Aliamphritea hakodatensis: one gene and its partner. The protein of the gene in region 2 binds, or shares a complex with, the protein of the main gene of each other region. Links are inferred from orthologs where the notes say so. Each region holds a gene or a part of one and is shown on either strand. Other genes may lie near its edges.

Region 1 (11,298 bases), 1.4 Mb from region 2 along the record:
ATACTGAAGACTGGCTGGTGCGAAAGATGCTTGAATAGAATGTTGCAGGAGGCCGGCAGGCTTCAGTGGGGCACGGCCGGCGCTTGTATGAATGGTAGGATCAGGTACTGAGTGTGCGTTTTGTGGGTTTTTTGCCAATACCGGCGATCAGTGATCCGGCAACAATTGTCAGGCTGGCAACTGCAAGCGTCCAACTGGTATCTGCCAGGCCGGCAGCGACCAGTAGCAGGGTAGAAATCAGGGGGGCGGCGTATGCCAGTACGCCGAGCAACTGAAGGTTTCCCCGTTTGATACCATAGTCCCATGTGAAGAATGCAATGCCCACCGGGCCAATTCCCAGACCGATAATGCCCGCCCACTGGGTAGTTTTTTCGGGCCAGACAGTGGTTTCCAGTGCAAGATGGCAAATCAGTGCCAGCAGGGAGGTTCCCGCGCAAAACCAGGCAACGGTATCGGTGGATACCTGGCTGATCAGCCGGCTCAGTACGGAGTAGCCTGACCAGATAAAGGCGCAGCTTATTGCCAGTAAATAGCCATTGATGTAACGGCTTTCAAAACCGCTTTCAGGTTTGCTGATCAGCAACCAGCAGCCCAGCAGTGCCAGCAGTGCACCGCAGATATGTTTCAGTGTCAGTGATTCCCCGGGCAGAAGGCCGGCCAGCAAAACGATTAGCAGTGGCCACAGATAGGCGAGCAGGCTGACTTCGACGGCCGGTGCCAGTTGCATCGCGCTGAAAAAGCAAAAGTGATAACCGAAATAACCGCTAATTCCCAGCAGCCATACCCTTTTAGGGTGTTTCAGGTGTCGCAGGCCGAGGTGACCCTGAAAGATAAACCGGCTGAGCATAAGCAGGAAGGCGATTGCAAAGCTCATCGCCATCAGCTGAAAAGGTGGAATCAGGCCGTCAGTCAGCCGGGTGAATAGGGCGAGCGTCCCCCAGAGCAGAATTGCACTGAAGCCAATCAGTGTGGCCTGGCGTTGTTTCATAGCATTACCTGATGTGCGTGATTGAATGCTGTCAGTCTACGTGGCGAGTGCTGTTGACGCTTTGCCGTGACGGCGGAAAACTTTGCTGCGATGGTGTTTATTCACTGTGTTGACGAAAGTAGCGGGGTGAGTGGCCAAAATGTTTACGGAAACGGTCGCTGAATGCCGCCAGATTCCGGTAACCGACCTTGTCTGCAATGATTTGCACCGGTTCCTGCGAATTGCTTAACAGCAGCCAGGCGGTCTGCATGCGTTTTTCCAGTAAGTACTGTTGCGGCGTCATGCCTGTCCGGGCTTTAAATATCTGGCCCAGCTGCCGGGGGCTGAGGTTTGCTGTTGATGCCAGTTGCCGGGCGGTAATGGCTTCAGCGTAATGGTTATCTATATAGCGTTTAACCGCAGTGACCCGGGCGTCCGGGTTGCTGTCTGTATCGGTGAAGCGTTCGTTCAGCAGTTGGACCAGTAACAGTAGCATTTGCTGCTGGCTGGAAGGTTGTTGTGTTTGCTGGCCGGTCATCTGGCTGTGCAGGAACTGTACGTAGTGGCTGAGGCTGTCATCCAGCTCAATGAACGCAGGCAGTTGTTCAAGTTGTCGGGCAAGGGAGTAGGGAATATCCGCGACCAGAAAGCGGTTGCTGCCTTGTGCGGCAAATTCATGTACGGCGCCGGCGGCAATAATGGCACCTTTACAGTTGTCTACCAGGCCGCCGGTGTTGCCAATCTGAATGTCCAGATTGCCGGCTACGGGTAACACCAGTTGATGATAGTCATGGCTGTGGGATTCAGTGTCGGTGGTGTAGCTGCGTAAATCCAGCTGTAAGCCTGTCAGTGCGCCGGTGTCTATGGTGGCAGGTTGTTCTTTATTATCCATAAGGGCGTTATACCTTAACCCCCTTATGGCAGGCAACCGGCAGCTTTAAAAGCTTTCTTCCAGGCGGTCTTCAGGGGTGTGGCTGTCTATCAGAGTATTGTCTGTCGGCAGTGATTTCCGTGCCTGATTTTCTTTTACCAGCTGTTGCCAGATGACATCGGCTTCATCGATGGTCATGGTGCCGTACAGTGCCATATAGCGCTGACACATGCCCATGAATAACGGTTTTTCATCCCGCTGCCAGCAGGTCAGGTTCCACTCAGGCGTATTGGCTTCAATGGGTTCTGAGCGGTTATAAATGGCGGTAATCAGTGAGCCGTCAGTCAGTTCCGCCTGCAGTTCTCCAAACCCGTATTCATCCCCTTCGTAGAAATTAATCCGGTCAAAATCGGTCTCAGTCAGTCCGTATATGACTTCGCCGGTGGCGAAGTGGCCGGGGCTGGATTTAAGCAGCGGGAAGCTTTCGTTCGGGTAGGTGTGGGTGGCGAAGTCAGCCAGGCGGGCAGGGCACACCATGTCGGGGTCGATCTTACGGCCAAGTACGCAACTGAGAATGTCTTTGTCCAGCAAGCTGCCGTAGATGAATAGCGGATGTGGCTGCATAGTGATACCTGTCTGTAAAGGGTTCAGCCGGACAATTGTACGTGATGATATTTTGAGCAGATAGCCTGATGTCGCAAATGGAACAGTGGGGGCCTTGTCCGCTGACGGGCGTCAGCGGACAGTATCAGGCAAATATCAGTTGCCGGATTCGTAACCGGTGATGTACACCAGAATTCCCATTAGCGGATGATCAATATAATGGACTTCGTCACGGCGCATACGCCGGCCGCCTTCCATCTGGGCGGTCAGGAAGTCCGAGACTATATTGTCAGCCGGGAAGCTGTTAACGACAGTTGTCTCCGGGGTGTCACCGAAAACGGTCGATAATGATTGCGGCTGTTCCGGTGCGGTTAGCGCTTCAGGTGTTGGTTCGTTAAACCGTATCAGCTGCTGGCTCTGAGCTGGCGTCAGTTGCCGGTTAATGAAGAGGTTGTTACGGAAGTGCAGGTAGCGGCCTTTATCAATGGAGATATAGCCATCCAGTTCGTACAGACCGTTGTCCAGAATGCTGCCGCCGGTAATGCGGATTGTGTGCCGTCCTTCAACGCTGCCAACCGGCTGAATCCAGGCTTCATGAAACAGTACGCGATAATCTGCGCTGTTACTCAGTGCGGCCTGTCGGCGGGTCATGCTGAGTGAATTCCGGCCAAGGCGGGTAAAGTAGCCGCTGCCATTTTCCCGGTAGCCGAGGCTGCGGGCATTAGGTACTTGCGGAATGCTGGTGATTTCCGGCCAGGCTTCATCATCCAGTGTGTCAGTTCCCTGATAGCTGAATACCATGACTTCTACTTTGTAGTTCGAAGTGGCTGCCCAGGCCTGGCTGGCAACCAGTGTTAATGTCAGGCTGAGTGGAATGAAAATGTGGCGTAATAAGTTACTTGTCATGATTGTTTGGCCAGTTGTGTAAGCAGTTGTTCTATAAAGTTAAAACGTTGCTCTATTGTATCCATGTTCGAGGTGAACTTGAGCTGACTGGCACCTTCCAGCCGGTACTTTTGTGGGTGTTTCTGTACCATGGTGACCAGTGTAAACGGGTCGACCCGGGTGTCTGCTGCAAACTCAATACGTCCAGTTTCGCTGCCTGCATCAATTTTTACAATACCCAAATTGTCGGCCTGAAGTTTAAGCAAGGTCTGGCGGAACAGATTCTTGCTCTGTTCGGGCAGAATGCCAAAGCGGTCGATCATCTCAATTTGCAGCTCTTTGAGTTCGATGTCGTTGCGGGCGCTGGCAATGCGTTTGTACATAATCAGCCGGGTGTGGACGTCCGGCAGGTAGTCATCGGGAATCAGTGCCGGTAACCGCAGATTGATTTCCACGCCCTGTTTCAGGGGCTGTTCCAGATTCGGGGTCTTGCCTTCTTTGATGGACTCAACCGCCTGTTCCAGCATTTCCATATACAGGGAGAAACCGATGCTCTGGATCTGGCCGCTCTGGCCTTCACCCAACAATTCACCGGCTCCGCGGATTTCCATGTCGTGGGTTGCCAGTGTAAAGCCCGCGCCGAGGTCATGGGCGGATTCGATGGCTTCAAGGCGTTTGTGCGCATCGCTGGTCATGGCTTTCGGGTGCGGGGTCATCAGGTAAGCATATGCCTGATGATGTGAACGCCCGACACGGCCGCGCAGTTGGTGCAGCTGTGCCAGGCCGAATTTATCTGCCCGGTCGATGATGATGGTGTTGGCATTCGGGACGTCGATGCCGGTTTCGATAATGGTGGTGCAGACCAGTACGTTATAGCGTTTGTGGTAAAAGTCAGTCATGACCTGTTCCAGTTCACGTTCACGCATCTGGCCGTGCCCCACGCCAACCCGGGCCTCGGGAATCATGGCGCGGATTTCTTCCGCGGTCTGTTCGATGGTTTTAACTTCGTTATGCAGGTAGTACACCTGTCCGCCGCGCATCAGTTCCCGGAGGATGGCTTCTTTTTTCAGCGGTGTGTCTGCCTGACGCACGAAGGTTTTTACCGACAGGCGTTTCGCCGGTGGCGTGGCAATGATCGACAGGTCGCGGATGCCAGACATTGCCATGTTCAGGGTACGGGGAATTGGCGTGGCGGTCAGCGTCAGGATGTCCACCTGAGAACGCAGTGACTTAAGACGCTCTTTCTGCTGCACACCAAAACGGTGTTCTTCGTCGATAATGACCAGTCCGAGATCAGCGAACTTAATGTCGTTCTGAATAAGTTTATGGGTGCCGATAACAATGTCGATTTTACCCTCTGCCATCTTGTCCAGTACCGCGCTGGTCTGTTTGCCGCTGCGGAAGCGGGAGATCAGTTCTACGTTGACCGGCCAGTCGGCGAAACGGTCTTTAAAGTTTTCGTAGTGCTGCTGGGCCAGCAGGGTGGTGGGGACCAGTACGGCAACCTGCTTGGTGCTTTGTACGGCCATAAATGCAGCCCGCATGGCGACTTCGGTTTTACCAAAACCCACGTCGCCGCATACCAGGCGGTCCATTGGCTGTTTTGCGGTCATGTCTTTGACGACTGACTGAATGGCGTTGGCCTGATCGACAGTTTCTTCGAACGGGAAGGCCGCGCTGAAGCTGGCGTAATGTTCATCCGGCGCGCTGAATCTGAAGCCTTTGCGGGCCGCACGGCGGGCGTAGATGTCGAGCAGTTCGGCGGCGGTGTCGCGGACCTTTTCGGCGGCTTTACGGCGGGCTTTGCTCCACTGTTCGGTGCCCAGGCGGTGCAGCGGGGCCAGGTCATCACCGGCACCGCTGTAGCGGCTGATCAGATGGAGGGAGGCAACCGGCACGTACAGTTTTGATTCATTGGCATATTCCAGCATCAGAAATTCTGACGTCTGGGCATCCAGGTCCAGTGTCACCAGGCCCTGATAGCGGCCCACCCCGTGGTCAATATGAACCACAGGTGAGCCTATGTTGAGTTCTGTCAGGTTACGAATGACCTGATCGGACTGTTCCTGATCCCGGCTGCGGCGTCTGCGTTGGAATACCTGCTGGCCGAACAGTTGGTTTTCGCTGATCAGCTGAAACTTGCCGGGCAGTACCAGTCCTTTTTCAAGGGGATAAATGGTGATACTGACCGAAGCATCTGTGGTTAAAAAGGTATCCAAGCTGTCGGTAACATCAGGTTTGATGTCAATCCGCGCCAGCAGTTCCAGCAGGGCTTCACGGCGGCCGGCGGATTCGGCACAGAACAATACCCGTTCCTGACAGCTGTCGAGGAATGTTTTCAGCTCTGCCAGCGGCTGGTTATGCTGAGCGTTTATCGTCAGGGTTGGCGGCTCAGTGCAGCTCAGGTTATAGCGGCCGGCTTTGGCTGTCAGGTTTTCTTTCTGCAGCTGAACCCGGCGGGCAGGTTTAAGCGTGCTGAACAGATCCTGGCTGGAAAGAAACAGCTGTTGCGGCGGTAAAATCGGCTTTTCAATGTCGTAACGGCGTTCTTCGTAGCGGTTACCCACTTCCTGCCAGAAATGTTCAGCGTGCTGTTCGAGATCATGTTCGGCGATGACCAGGGTGTTGTCTGGCAGATAGTCGAACAGCGTGGCGCTGTCACCAAAAAACAGGGGGTGGTAGTACTCAATCCCTGGCGGTGTAATCCCTGCGCTGACGTCCGTATAGGTAGGGCAGCGTTTATAGTCTACATCAAAGGTTTCCCGCCAGTGCTGTTTAAAAGCTCTGATGGCGTCGGTATCAAACGGGAATTCTTTGGCTGGCAGCAGGCGAATGCTGTCGACTTTATCGAGGGAACGCTGGGTTTCCGGGTCAAAGGTGCGCAGTGTGTCAATTTCATCATCGAACAGGTCGATCCGGTAAGGCAGCTGGCTACCCATAGGGAAGATGTCAATGATCGAACCGCGGATAGTGAACTCACCGTGTTCATAGACGTTATCGCTTTGCCGGTAACCTGCGTCGGTAAGCTGGAGGCGCATTTTGTCGGTGTCCAGCGTCTGGCCGGTATCAAGCATCAGTACGTTGCCCGCAAGAAAGCGCGGCGGGGCAATCCGGTGCATCAGGGTGCTCAGCGGGACAATTAGAACGCCTTTCTTTTGCCGGGGCAGGCTGTACAGGGTGCTGATACGCTGGGAAATAATATCCTGGTGCGGGGAAAAGCTGTCATAGGGCAGGGTTTCCCAGTCGGCGAACAGCAGCGGTGCCGGTGTGTTCTGCGGGCTGAAAAAGCTGATTTCGCTTTCCAGCCGGGTGGCGGTATCGGTGTCGTTGGTGATGCACAGCAGTAAACCGTCATGCTGGCGGGCGATATCGGCAATGAATAATCCACGGGCGCTGCCATGAAGGGCGCCTATGCGGCGGATATCGCCATCTTTTTCCGGTAGCTGGTATTCTGCGGCAAACACGTGCACTGATGTCCTGTTAAATCTGCTAAAAGGCTGCTTATGTTACGGTGGAATTCCGAAATGTACATATGTTGTTGTCAGCGTAGCGGAAAAGCTTTGTATTTTTACTACAAAAACTGCGAATAATGTTTTTTTGCCGGGGTTTCATCAGAGTTGGTCAATTATGACAAGTCTACCTTTTGGCGAGAAAAATTCCCGATTGGCATTTGCCCGCAGCCTGAGAAAAGAGGATAATGCCGGCCAGCAAACATTGCTGCTATTTTGACTACTTTCTATATTGCCTATTTTTGGAGCAAGCCGTGAGCCAAGAACAAGTGTTAGCTGACTGGAAAGGTCGCGAAGCATTAGCTGAAGAGATGATCCCGCTGATCGGGCGTCTGTACCGTGATAAAAACATTGAATCGTCTGTGTACGGTCGCCTGCTGATTAAGCGTTCAGTCGTGAATGTGTTGAAGGCCCACCGTTTTGTACGTCAGGTTGAAGATCAGGAACTGTCTGTTTTTGATACTTTCCCGGTACTGCAGGCACTGGATAAGATGGATGTAAACAGCGCTCACGTTGACGTGGGTAAGCTGGCTGTTAAATTCCGTAAGGAAGGTAACGGTGCATCTCTGGAAGACTTCCTGGCTGAAGAGCTGGCTCCGGTAATCGGTGGTGAAGCGTCTCAGGGTACTGATGTTGTCCTGTACGGTTTTGGCCGTATCGGCCGTCTGCTGGCGCGTTTGCTGATCGAACGTACCGGTGGTGGTCAGTCGCTGCGTTTGCGTGCAATTGTGGTACGTAAAGGTAAGGCTGCCAAGGATCTTGAGAAGCGTGCCAGCCTGCTGCGCCGTGACTCTGTACACGGTTCTTTCCGCGGAACTATCCGTGTAGATGAAGAAAATCAGGCGATCATTGCTAATGGCAATATGATCAAGGTTATCTACTCTGACGGTCCTGATCAGGTTGATTACACCGCGCATGGGATTAACAATGCGCTGGTACTGGATAACACCGGTATCTGGCGTGATAAAGACGGCCTGTCTCTGCACCTGAAATCCAAGGGTGTTGCCAAGGTTGCTCTGACTGCACCGGGTAAAGGCGTTAAGAATATCGTTATGGGTGTTAACCACGGCGATATCGAAGACAGCGATACTGTACTGTCTGCGGCGTCCTGCACCACTAACGCAATCTCTCCTGTCCTGAAGGCGATCGATGCTGAGTACGGCGTAACCAACGGTCACGTTGAGACTGTTCACGCGTACACCAACGATCAGAACCTGATTGATAACTATCATAAAGGTGACCGTCGTGGCCGTGCTGCCGGTCTGAACATGGTTATCACTGAGACCGGTGCGGCGAAGGCTGTATCCAAGGCGCTGCCACAGCTGGAAGGTAAGCTGACCGGTAATGCGATCCGTGTTCCTACGCCAAACGTTTCAATGGCGATTCTGAACCTGAACCTGGATAAAGAGACTGATAAAGAAACGCTGAACGCGTTCCTGCGTCATCAGGCGCTGCACTCTCCACTGCAGAAGCAGATCGACTACAGCAACTCTCCGGAAGCGGTATCCAGTGATTTCGTTGGCTCCCGTGCAGCCGGTGTTGTTGATTCTCTGGCGACCATTGCTGAAGGTAACCGTTGCGTACTGTATGTTTGGTACGATAACGAGTTCGGTTACAGCTGTCAGGTTATTCGCATGGCGCACCGTATGGCTCAGTGCACTTTGCCGGCCTTCCCTAAGGCAACCCGTCACACTGACGCTTAATTGTCTAAAAAATAAACGAAAAACCGCCTGTTTGGGCGGTTTTTTTTGGTTTTTTTCTTATATGTCTTTTTGGAATAAGCCTATTCCTTATTGATATATGAGAGTTACTCATTTCTTGATCTAAAACCGGCGTTTATCGGACGGTTTTGTAGAAAATTTACCGCCTGAACCTTATACTAGACCAGTTTTAAGGTTGGGATAGCTCCACCTGAATTCAGAGCCTGGCATATGGCTATTTTTTTGCCTGAAAAGTGAACAAATAGTTGTGCGTCAGACCCTTGATGAAGGTCCGGAGTCCTGAAAAATTATAATAGAAATTGGGTGAGGCGGATGATCAAGATCAACAAGGGTCTGGATCTACCTATAACGGGCGCGCCTGAACAGTCTGTATCTGCAGCTGTTGAGGCAAAGACCGTCGCCGTGATCGGCTTCGATTACATAGGTATGAAACCTACGATGCTGGTTAAGGCGGGAGACCGGGTTAAACTCGGTCAAGTGATCTTTACCGACAAAAAAACGGTTGGTGTTAATTACACAGCCCCTGCGGCAGGTGTGGTTAAAGCAATTAATCGTGGTGAGAAAAGGGCTTTGCAGTCTGTTGTGATCGAAGTCGATGGCGATGAAGCTGTAGAGTTTACAAAATACGATGCCAGCCAGTTGGCGTCAGTGACGGCGGAACAGGTTGAAGAAACCCTGGTTGCGTCGGGCCAGTGGACCGCATTACGGACCCGGCCATTCAGTAAAGTACCGGCTCCCGGTACAAAACCATCATCAATCTTTGTGACAGCGATGGATACTAATCCGCTGGCGGCAGATCCTGCCGTGATTATCGCTGAACAGAAAGATGCTTTCAGTCAGGGTCTGACGCTGCTGGGTAAGCTGGCGCAGGTTCACCTGTGTAAAGCATCAGGTGCTGATGTGCCGTCTGCTGATGGTGTTAACGTTGCCGAGTTTTCAGGTGTGCATCCGGCGGGCAATGCCGGTACGCATATTCACTTCCTGGATCCGGCCTCTGAAAAGAAGACTGTCTGGACGATCGGTTACCAGGATGTCATCGCAGTCGGTAAGTTGTTTACCACAGGTAAATTATTTACCGACCGTGTAGTGGCACTGGCGGGACCTCAGGTAAGTGCTCCGACGCTGTTGCGTACCCGTGTGGGCGCAGATCTGGAAGAGCTGACTGCAGGCCGTCTGGTAAGTGGTGATAACCGTGTGATCAGTGGCTCAATCCTGAATGGCCGTAATGCCAGTGGTGCGTTTGCATACCTGGGACGTTATGCCAGCCAGGTATCTGTGTTGCTGGAAGGCCGCGAACGTGAGTTCATGGGCTGGGTTGCACCGGGTAGCGAGAAGTTCTCTGTCCTGAATATGTTTGCTTCGGCGTTATCTAAGGGTAAAAAGTTTGCGTTCACCACAACCACTAACGGTTCGGAACGTGCAATGCTGCCTGTTGGTCAGTTTGAAGAACTGATGCCGCTGGATATCCTGCCAACTCAGCTGCTGCGTGCACTGGTTGTCGGTGATATGGAGAACGCGATTGCGCTGGGTTGTCTGGAGCTGGATGAAGAAGATCTGGCACTGATGACGTTCGCTTGCCCTGGCAAATATGAGTATGGCCCGATCTTGCGGGATAACCTGACAACGATCGAGAAAGAGGGCTGAAGATGAGCTTACGTAATATTCTCGACAAGATGGAACCTCACTTCCATAAAGGCGGCAAGTACGAAAACTGGTACGCCCTTTATGAAGCGGCGGATACTATCTTCTACACGCCGGGTCACGTAACCAAGGCGGCTGCTCACATCCGTGATGCGGTTGACCTTAAGCGTATGATGATTTTGGTATGGATGTGTACTTTCCCGGCTATTTTAATCGGTCTGTACAATGTTGGTCTGCAGGCCAATATGGGTATGGCCGAGCTGGGTATGACCGAAGTTGACGGTTGGCGCGGTGCGATTGCCGGTGCCCTGACCGGATTCGACGCAAACAGTATCTGGGATAACATTATCCACGGTGCGGTTTACTGGTTGCCTATCTATGCGGTTACCTTTGTGGTGGGTGGCTTCTGGGAAGTCCTGTTTGCCATGAAACGTGGCCATGAAGTTAACGAAGGTTTCTTCGTAACATCTATCCTGTTCTCCCTGATTCTGCCAGCGACTATTCCGTTGTGGCAGGTTGCTCTGGGTATTTCTTTCGGTGTTGTTATCGGTAAGGAAGTATTCGGCGGTACAGGTAAAAACTTCCTGAACCCGGCGCTGACCGGCCGTGCGTTCCTGTTCTTTGCATATCCTGCACAGATGTCAGGTGATGCAATCTGGACTGCTGTTGACGGTTTCTCCGGTGCGACCCCTCTGGGTATGGCTGCACTGGGTGGTGTTGACGCGATCATGGCGCAGGGTGTGAGCTGGATGGATGCCTTCCTGGGCTTTATTCCGGGTTCTGTCGGTGAAACCTCTACTCTGGCGATTCTGATTGGTGGTGCAGTTATTCTGTTTGCCCGTATCGCGGCCTGGCGCATTGTTGCCGGTGTCTTCCTGGGTATGGTTGCAACGTCAACGCTGCTGAACGTGATCGGTTCTGATTCGAACCCAATGTTCGCGATGCCTTTCTACTGGCACTTTGTACTGGGTGGTTTTGCCTTCGGTATGATGTTCATGGCAACGGATCCTGTGTCTTCTTCCATGACTAACGTGGGTAAGTGGTACTTTGGTGCGCTGGTTGGCATCATGGTCGTACTGATCCGTGTGGTTAACCCTGCAT
Region 2 (7,321 bases):
CTTTTCGCCGGCACAGATTAAACGTTATCTGCAAACCGCTGCCGGGCTGGGCTTGCCCCTGAAACTGCACGCGGAGCAGTTATCGGCCCTGGGGGGCAGCAAAATGGCTGCAGAACTGGGCGCGTTGTCAGTGGATCATCTGGAATATGCTACCGCGGAAGATGTTGCGGCAATGGCGGAAAATGACACCGTGGCCGTGATTCTGCCCGGTGCATTTTATGTGCTGAAGGAAACCCGGCAACCGCCGGTGCAGTTGTTAAGGGATCATAATGTGCCGATGGCACTGGCCAGTGACAGCAATCCGGGATCATCGCCGGTACGCTCGTTACGGCTGATGATGAATATGGCCTGCACCCTGTTCGGCTTTACACCGGAAGAAGCGCTGGCAGGCGTGACATGTCACGCTGCCCGGGCGCTGGGGCTGGATAAAACCCACGGTACGCTAACACCGGGTAAGCAGGCTGATTTCGTCTGCTGGAACATAGAATCACCTGCTGAGCTAAGCTATTGGTTAGGGGGACGCCTTAACAAAGCCAGAGTGAAGCGAGGTGTACGCCGTGATATCTGATCCGTTTGAGTTTACGCCGGGGACAACACCGCTGTTGGTCAGCATGCCGCATTCAGGATTACAACTGACCGATGCCGTCGCCAGTGGGCTGACCGCATCGGCCCTGCAACTGGCCGATACCGACTGGTTTATCCCTGAACTGTACAGTTTTCTGAGTGAGTTGGGGGTGGGGGTAATCCGTGCGAATTATTCCCGCTATGTGCTTGATCTGAACCGTTCGCTGGATGACAAGCCTTTGTATACGGGCAAGGTGACGGGGCTGTTTCCGGCCATCAGCTTTACCGATGACAGCCTGTTTTTACCCGGACAGGAACCGGATGAAGATGAACGGGAGCGCTACAAGCAGCAGATCTGGCGGCCTTATCATCAGCAGATCCGTAACGAGCTGGACCGACTGAAGGCAGTGCATGGCAACGCGATGCTGTTTGATGCGCACAGTATTGCACCACGGGTGCCGATGCTGTTCGATGGCCGTTTGCCGGATTTCAATTTTGGTAGCAACAGCGGTGCCAGTTGCCGGTTTGGCTTAACGGCGCAGTTGGAGGCACTGGCCTGTGCTGATGGCCGGTTTACCTGTGTAACCGATGGCCGCTTTAAAGGCGGCTTTATCACCCGTCATTTCGGTCAGCCGGCTGAAGGTATTGAGAGCCTGCAACTGGAACTGTCACAGGGTACTTATCTGGCGGATGATGCCTTCACTGCCAAGCGTTTTGATGCCTATCAGATCGACCCTAAAAAACTGTGCCATGTGCAGCCGCTGTTGCGGCAGATTACCCAGCACTTACTGGATGCCCTGCAGCATTAGACGGTTTGTTTAATTTCGAGACACAGCTGGCTGGCCTGATGGGGCAGTATGTCGGCAACTCTCACCAGATGATCGAAGTGTCTGGACAGCCCGCTGATTTGCTCACTGCCGGTGACCATCAGATAGGTACCGCCCAGATAAATCGCTGCCCGCTGGTTGCCGAATACGGTTAATGGCGCGGAATAGTGTTTCAGCCGGTCATAAAAATGTACCCGCAGGGTCGGATAGTGTTCATCAATGAGCCGGGCCATGTAATCAAACTGGGCGAGCCGTAACGGCCTGGGAATGTTCTGCCAGATGCCCTGACCCTGTGCCAGTTCATGAAGGGCCTGTACTGGCATACATATTTCCAGATCATTACCCCGTTCCTGAACGGTTTTCAGTAAATCTTCCCCGAAGTTGTACCGGGCTGAGGCTCTGTGAGGCTCCAGCTCATGATTGACCAGCTCCGGCAGGCTGAGCATGTCCGGCAGATAAGCCGGCACATAGCGGGTTTTGCCGCCGTTAATTTCTGCCCGCCACTGGGTGAGGGGGGAATGCTGGGCCTGATCCGGTATCAGTTCAATTTCAGCACTGCTGGATACCTGCAGGCTGGCATCGCTGGCACCGGTCACACCTAGCAGCCAGTCGATTGACACACCCTGGGCGGCGGCGATGCGCATCAGTGCTTCGGCACGGGGCAGGCGCAGGTTCGCCGGATCAAGAAACTGGCTCATGGCCGAGCGGTCCAGCTGGCACTGGCGGGCAAACTCGCTCGGGTTAAGGCCGGACTGTGCCAGCAAATCTTTCAGACGCTCACGAAACACAGGGGCAATTTCCCGTTTATCCATGCTGATCACCTGTTGTTTTGTAAAAGTAACGATTTATGTATTTATACAACAAAATAACATTAATGCTGTAAATATTATGCATAAATTACAAATTCACAAATAGCCTCACCGAATGTCAGGGCATATGCTTTTCTTATTGATACTTAAGGAGATAGTTATGCCTGCCAAATGCAGATTCCGGATTGAGTGGCCAACTTTATTGCTGATAATTGCCTGTTACGGCAGTTGGTGGCTGGCAATGTCAGCGGTGCAGTGGAGTGCTCTTGTATGGCTGAGTTTACCGGTGGTTCTGGCATTGCAATCTTCGTTACAGCATGAAGTGTTACATAATCATCCTACCGGCTGGCGCTGGCTGAATGAGCTGCTGGTCTTCCTGCCAATCGGTATTTTTCTGCCTTATGAGCGCTTCCGGGACAGCCATCTTATTCACCATCAGGATGAAAATCTGACGGACCCCTACGATGATCCGGAGTCGCATTATGTTGATCCGCAACGGTGGCAGGCGATGCCGACGGCCGTCAGGGATATTTACAATTTTAATAACAGTTTGCTGGGGCGGATGCTGATTGGTCCGGCGTTGTCTATGTGGCTGTTCTACCGGAGTGATCTGCGGGCGGTGATGTCCGGTGACTGGCCGGTGATCCGCGCGTATCTGATGCATCTGCTGGGGTTGCTCCCGGTGCTGTGGTGGCTGGCTGAAGTGGCGCAGGTGAGTCTCTGGATATATTTACTGTGTGCCTACGGGGGGTTGTCGATTCTCAAGATTCGTACCTTTCTGGAACACCGGGCACACTTTGCGGTGGCGGCCCGTACCGTAGTGGTTGAAGACCGGGGGGCGCTGGCCTTTCTGTTTCTGAACAATAATTTTCACGCCGTGCATCACCAGTGTCCCGGTGTGGCCTGGTACCGTTTGCCGGCGCTGTACCGGGAACAGCGTGAACAGTTTCTGGCGGATAACCAGCAGTACCGGTATGACAATTATCGTCAGGTGTTTAAAGAATATTTCTTGCAGGCTAAAGAGCCGGTATCCCATCCGCAGATGCCGGTTACGCAGGATACTCCGGTTCAGCAGAATTCCGGCGAGGTGGTCGGATGATTGCCCGCTTACCTATGTATGACTGGCCGGAACTGCAGGACCAGCATGCCGCTGTGTGGCAGCATCTGGCTGGGGTATTGCGGGAGGATCTTGCCGCTGAAATTACTGTACCTGAGACACTGACCGGGGGCGGTGACCTTGTGCAGCAATGGTGTTCACCGGATTTACTGATCGGACAAACCTGTGGATTACCCTTTGCGCAGGGGCTGTATAAGCAGACCTCTTTACTGGGCAGTCCCGTTTACCGGTTGGAAGGTTGCGGTGCAGGGGAGTACAACAGCGTGATAGTGGCAGCGCCGGGGGTGAATGCCGATACTGTTTGTCTCAGTGGTTGCAGGCTTGCAGAGCCTTCGGTGCCGCTGCGGGCCGCAGTGAACGCAACGGATTCTCAGTCGGGTTTTTCTGCGCTGCTTTACAGCCTTGCTGCTGAATCTCTGGGGAGTTTCAGTGTTTCCGGCAGCCACCGCCGTTCAGTGCAGATGCTGGCAGCAGGAGAGGCAGATATCGCGACAATAGACGCAGTGAGCTGGGCGCTGGCACAGCGTTATGAGCCGGCAGCGGAAACCTTGCAGGTGATAGGTTTCAGTGAGCCGACGCCCTGTCTGCCGATGATCAGCGGAGTCAGCGGCTATGCCGGAGAGATCCGCCAGAGCCTGATGCGGGGGATTGCAACGCTGGATGAATCTCTGAAAGCAGATTTGCTTTTGGACGGGCTGGTGGAGCGAAATGTTTCCGACTATCTGTTTCTGTCGCCCCGGCTGACCGGGGCGATGCAGAAACATGGTCTGACAGAGGTTAGCGTTCCAGCAACGGCTTAAGGAACTGGCCGGTGTAGGAGTGCTCGGTAGCGGCAACGTCTTCCGGGGTGCCGGTCGCGATGATGTGGCCGCCTTTGGTGCCGCCTTCCGGCCCCAGGTCGACAATCCAGTCCGCGGTTTTAATCACATCCAGATTATGTTCGATGACCACAATGGTGTTGCCGTGATCCCGTAAGCGATACAGCACGTTCAGCAGCTGCTGAATATCATAGAAGTGCAGGCCGGTGGTCGGCTCGTCCAGAATATACAGAGTCTTGCCGGTGTCCCGTTTACTCAGTTCCTTGGCCAGTTTCACCCGCTGGGCTTCACCGCCGGAGAGAGTAGTAGCAGCCTGACCCAGACGGATGTAGCTCAGACCTACGTCAATCAGAGTTTGCAGGCGGCGGGCCAGTGCCGGAATTGCATCGAAGAATTCACGGCCGTCTTCAACGGTCATTTCCAGTACTTCGTCGATGCTCTTACCCTTGTATTTCACTTCAAGTGTTTCGCGGTTATAGCGTTTGCCTTTACAGACGTCGCAGGGCACGTATACGTCCGGCAAGAAGTGCATTTCTACCTTGATGACCCCGTCACCCTGACAGGCTTCACAGCGGCCGCCTTTGACGTTGAAGCTGAAGCGGCCGGGCTTGTAACCCCGTGCACGGGCTTCCTGGGTGCCGGCAAACAGTTCCCGGATCGGAGTGAAAATGCCGGTGTAGGTTGCCGGGTTTGAGCGCGGTGTTCGGCCAATCGGACTCTGGTCAATATCGATGACCTTATCCATCTGTTTCAGGCCGTCAATCTCCTGATGCGGGGCGGCATCAAGGGTAGTCGCCTTGTTCAGTTCGGTGGCTGCCAGCGGATAAAGCGTGCCGTTGATCAGGGTGGATTTACCGGAGCCGGAGACCCCTGTTACACAGGTTAACAGACCCAGCGGAATCTCCAGATTCACCTTGTTAAGGTTGTTACCGGTAGCCCCCAGAAGTTTCAGCCAGCGGCCATCCGGTGTGTTGCGCTTGCTGGGTATTTCAATTTTACGGCGGCCGGAAATGTAGTCGCCGGTAATGGAGTTCACGTTATCCATTACCTGCTGTGGCGTACCCTGAGCGATGATTTCACCGCCGTGTACCCCGGCTCCCGGGCCCACGTCGATAACATGATCCGCCAGACGGATAGCGTCTTCATCGTGTTCCACTACGATGACGGTATTACCCAGATCCCGCAGATGAACCAGAGTCTTCAGCAGGCGGTCGTTATCCCGCTGGTGCAAGCCGATTGAGGGTTCATCCAGAATGTACATTACGCCGACGAGGCCGGCACCGATCTGGCTGGCCAGACGGATTCGCTGGGCTTCGCCGCCGGACAGGGTTTCGGCGCTGCGTTCCAGTGACAGGTAGTCCAGACCCACGTTGACCAGAAAGGCCAGCCGCAGGCGGATTTCCTTGACGATCTTGTCGGCGATTTCACCGCGTTTGCCACTTAGCTTGAGGGTTTCAAAGTAGTCATAGCAGTCACCGATGGCCATCTCAACGATTTCTGGCAGGGTCTCGGTGGCAATGAATACATGGCGGGCATCGCGGCGCAGACGGCTGCCGTCACAGGACGGGCAGGACTGCATATTGATGTATTTGGACAGGTCTTCACGGACCATTTCTGATTCGGTTTCCCGGTAACGGCGTTCCAGGTTGTTCAGTACCCCTTCAAACGGGTGGGATTTGCTGATGGAATCGCCCCGGTCATTCAGGTACTTAAAGGCAATATTGTCTTTACCGCTGCCCTGCAGAATGACCTTTTGCTGCTTGGCGCTAAGCTCGCCAAACGGGGTGTTGATGTCAAAATCGTAATGGGCGGCAACGGCTTTTAACTGCTGGAAGTAATACAGTGCCCGGCGGTCCCAGCCCCGGATTGCCCCTTCAGAAAGTGTCAGGCTTGAATCGCTGACGACTTTTTTCGGGTCAAAGAACTGTTTTACACCCAGGCCGTCACAGGAAGAACAGGCCCCGTGAGGGTTGTTGAATGAGAACATCCGCGGTTCAAGTTCCTGGATGCTGTGGCCACATTTCGGACAAGCAAAACGGGCTGAGAACACCATGTCTTCCCCATCGCCGTCCATGTAGCAAACGGTGGCAATGCCATCGGTCAGGTTCAGTGCGGTTTCGAATGATTCCGCCAGACGGGCCTGTAAATCCGGGCGGACTTTAAACCGGTCAACCACGGCTTCAATGTCGTGTTTCTTGTTTTTGTCCAGTTCCGGCGCGCTGTCGATATCAACCACAATACCATTGATACGGGCACGGACAAACCCCTGGGTTTTCAACTCGCTTATGGTGTGTAAGTGCTCACCTTTGCGGCCCTGAACAATGGGGGCCAGTAACATCAGCTTGCTGCCTTCCGGCAAGGCTAATACCTGATCAACCATCTGGCTGACAGTTTGGGCGGCAAGTGGCAGGTCGTGGTCCGGGCAGCGGGGCTCACCGGCACGGGCAAACAGCAAACGCAGGTAATCATAAATCTCAGTAATGGTGCCCACGGTAGAACGGGGGTTATGAGAAGTAGACTTCTGCTCGATGGAGATTGCCGGTGACAGGCCTTCGATGTGATCGACATCGGGCTTTTCCATGACCGACAGGAATTGCCGGGCATAGGTCGACAGCGATTCAACATAACGGCGCTGGCCTTCTGCATAGAGGGTGTCAAATGCCAGCGATGACTTGCCTGACCCGGAAAGCCCGGTGATAACAACCAGCTTATCGCGGGGAATTTCCAGATCGATATTCTTAAGATTGTGGGTACGGGCCCCGCGAACCAGGATTTGTTCCATCAGTATGTCCGACTTGTGCGCAAAAGGAGTCAATTATAGAGGCAGATGCTATATAAAAGCACCCTAAAAAGCTGTTTATTTATACAGATAATTGATGAGTGTTCAGAGGGGTAAATATGCTATGCTTGGCGCCAGGAAAATGAATCGGCCACCGTCCGGGGCCGAACCAAGATCAACAGATGTAATATAGCCCCGCAGGACGCTGGGGGGAGTGGAGAATTCAATGGCACGCGGTATTAACAAAGTCATTCTGATTGGTAACCTGGGTAATGACCCGGATACTAAGTACATGCCCAGCGGCAACGCGGTTACCAACATTACTGTAGCGACGTCTGAAAGCTGGAAAGATAAGCAGACAGGTCAGCAGCAGGAGCGTACCGAATGGCACCGTGTGGTGTTCTTTA

The links.
Region 1: the proteins of uvrA (region 2) and mfd are in contact, whole or in part, in a crystal structure (PDB 4DFC), measured with the Escherichia coli proteins. The link is inferred for Aliamphritea hakodatensis from one-to-one orthologs.

Annotation. Positions count from the first base shown.
Region 1 is NZ_AP025281.1:1,933,509-1,944,806, forward strand. Bases 3,144-7,115 are described here. They hold mfd (transcription-repair coupling factor), read right to left. Parts: upstream 6,791-7,115; coding sequence 3,344-6,790; downstream 3,144-3,343. Other genes in these bases: PCI15_RS08855 (CsiV family protein), read right to left, coding at 3,144-3,347; PCI15_RS08865 (glyceraldehyde-3-phosphate dehydrogenase), read left to right, coding at 7,090-7,115. Outside these bases: PCI15_RS08835 (hypothetical protein), read left to right, coding at 1-38; aromatic amino acid exporter YddG, read right to left, coding at 101-988; PCI15_RS08845 (helix-turn-helix domain-containing protein), read right to left, coding at 1,086-1,859; PCI15_RS08850 (gamma-glutamylcyclotransferase family protein), read right to left, coding at 1,905-2,462; more of PCI15_RS08855, read right to left, coding at 2,598-3,143; more of PCI15_RS08865, read left to right, coding at 7,116-8,538; PCI15_RS08870 (Na(+)-translocating NADH-quinone reductase subunit A), read left to right, coding at 8,869-10,200; PCI15_RS08875 (NADH:ubiquinone reductase (Na(+)-transporting) subunit B), read left to right, coding at 10,203-11,298. UniProt on the Escherichia coli protein: Couples transcription and DNA repair by recognizing RNA polymerase (RNAP) stalled at DNA lesions. Mediates ATP-dependent release of RNAP and its truncated transcript from the DNA, and recruitment of nucleotide excision repair machinery to the damaged site.
Region 2 is NZ_AP025281.1:564,552-571,872, forward strand. What follows is about bases 3,895-7,248. They hold uvrA (excinuclease ABC subunit UvrA), read right to left. Parts: upstream 6,918-7,248; coding sequence 4,095-6,917; downstream 3,895-4,094. Other genes in these bases: PCI15_RS02505 (phosphate/phosphite/phosphonate ABC transporter substrate-binding protein), read left to right, coding at 3,895-4,117; ssb (single-stranded DNA-binding protein), read left to right, coding at 7,141-7,248. Outside these bases: hutI (imidazolonepropionase), read left to right, coding at 1-568; hutG (N-formylglutamate deformylase), read left to right, coding at 558-1,373; PCI15_RS02495 (helix-turn-helix domain-containing protein), read right to left, coding at 1,370-2,203; PCI15_RS02500 (fatty acid desaturase), read left to right, coding at 2,361-3,299; more of PCI15_RS02505, read left to right, coding at 3,296-3,894; more of ssb, read left to right, coding at 7,249-7,321. UniProt on the Escherichia coli protein: The UvrABC repair system catalyzes the recognition and processing of DNA lesions. UvrA is an ATPase and a DNA-binding protein. A damage recognition complex composed of 2 UvrA and 2 UvrB subunits scans DNA for abnormalities.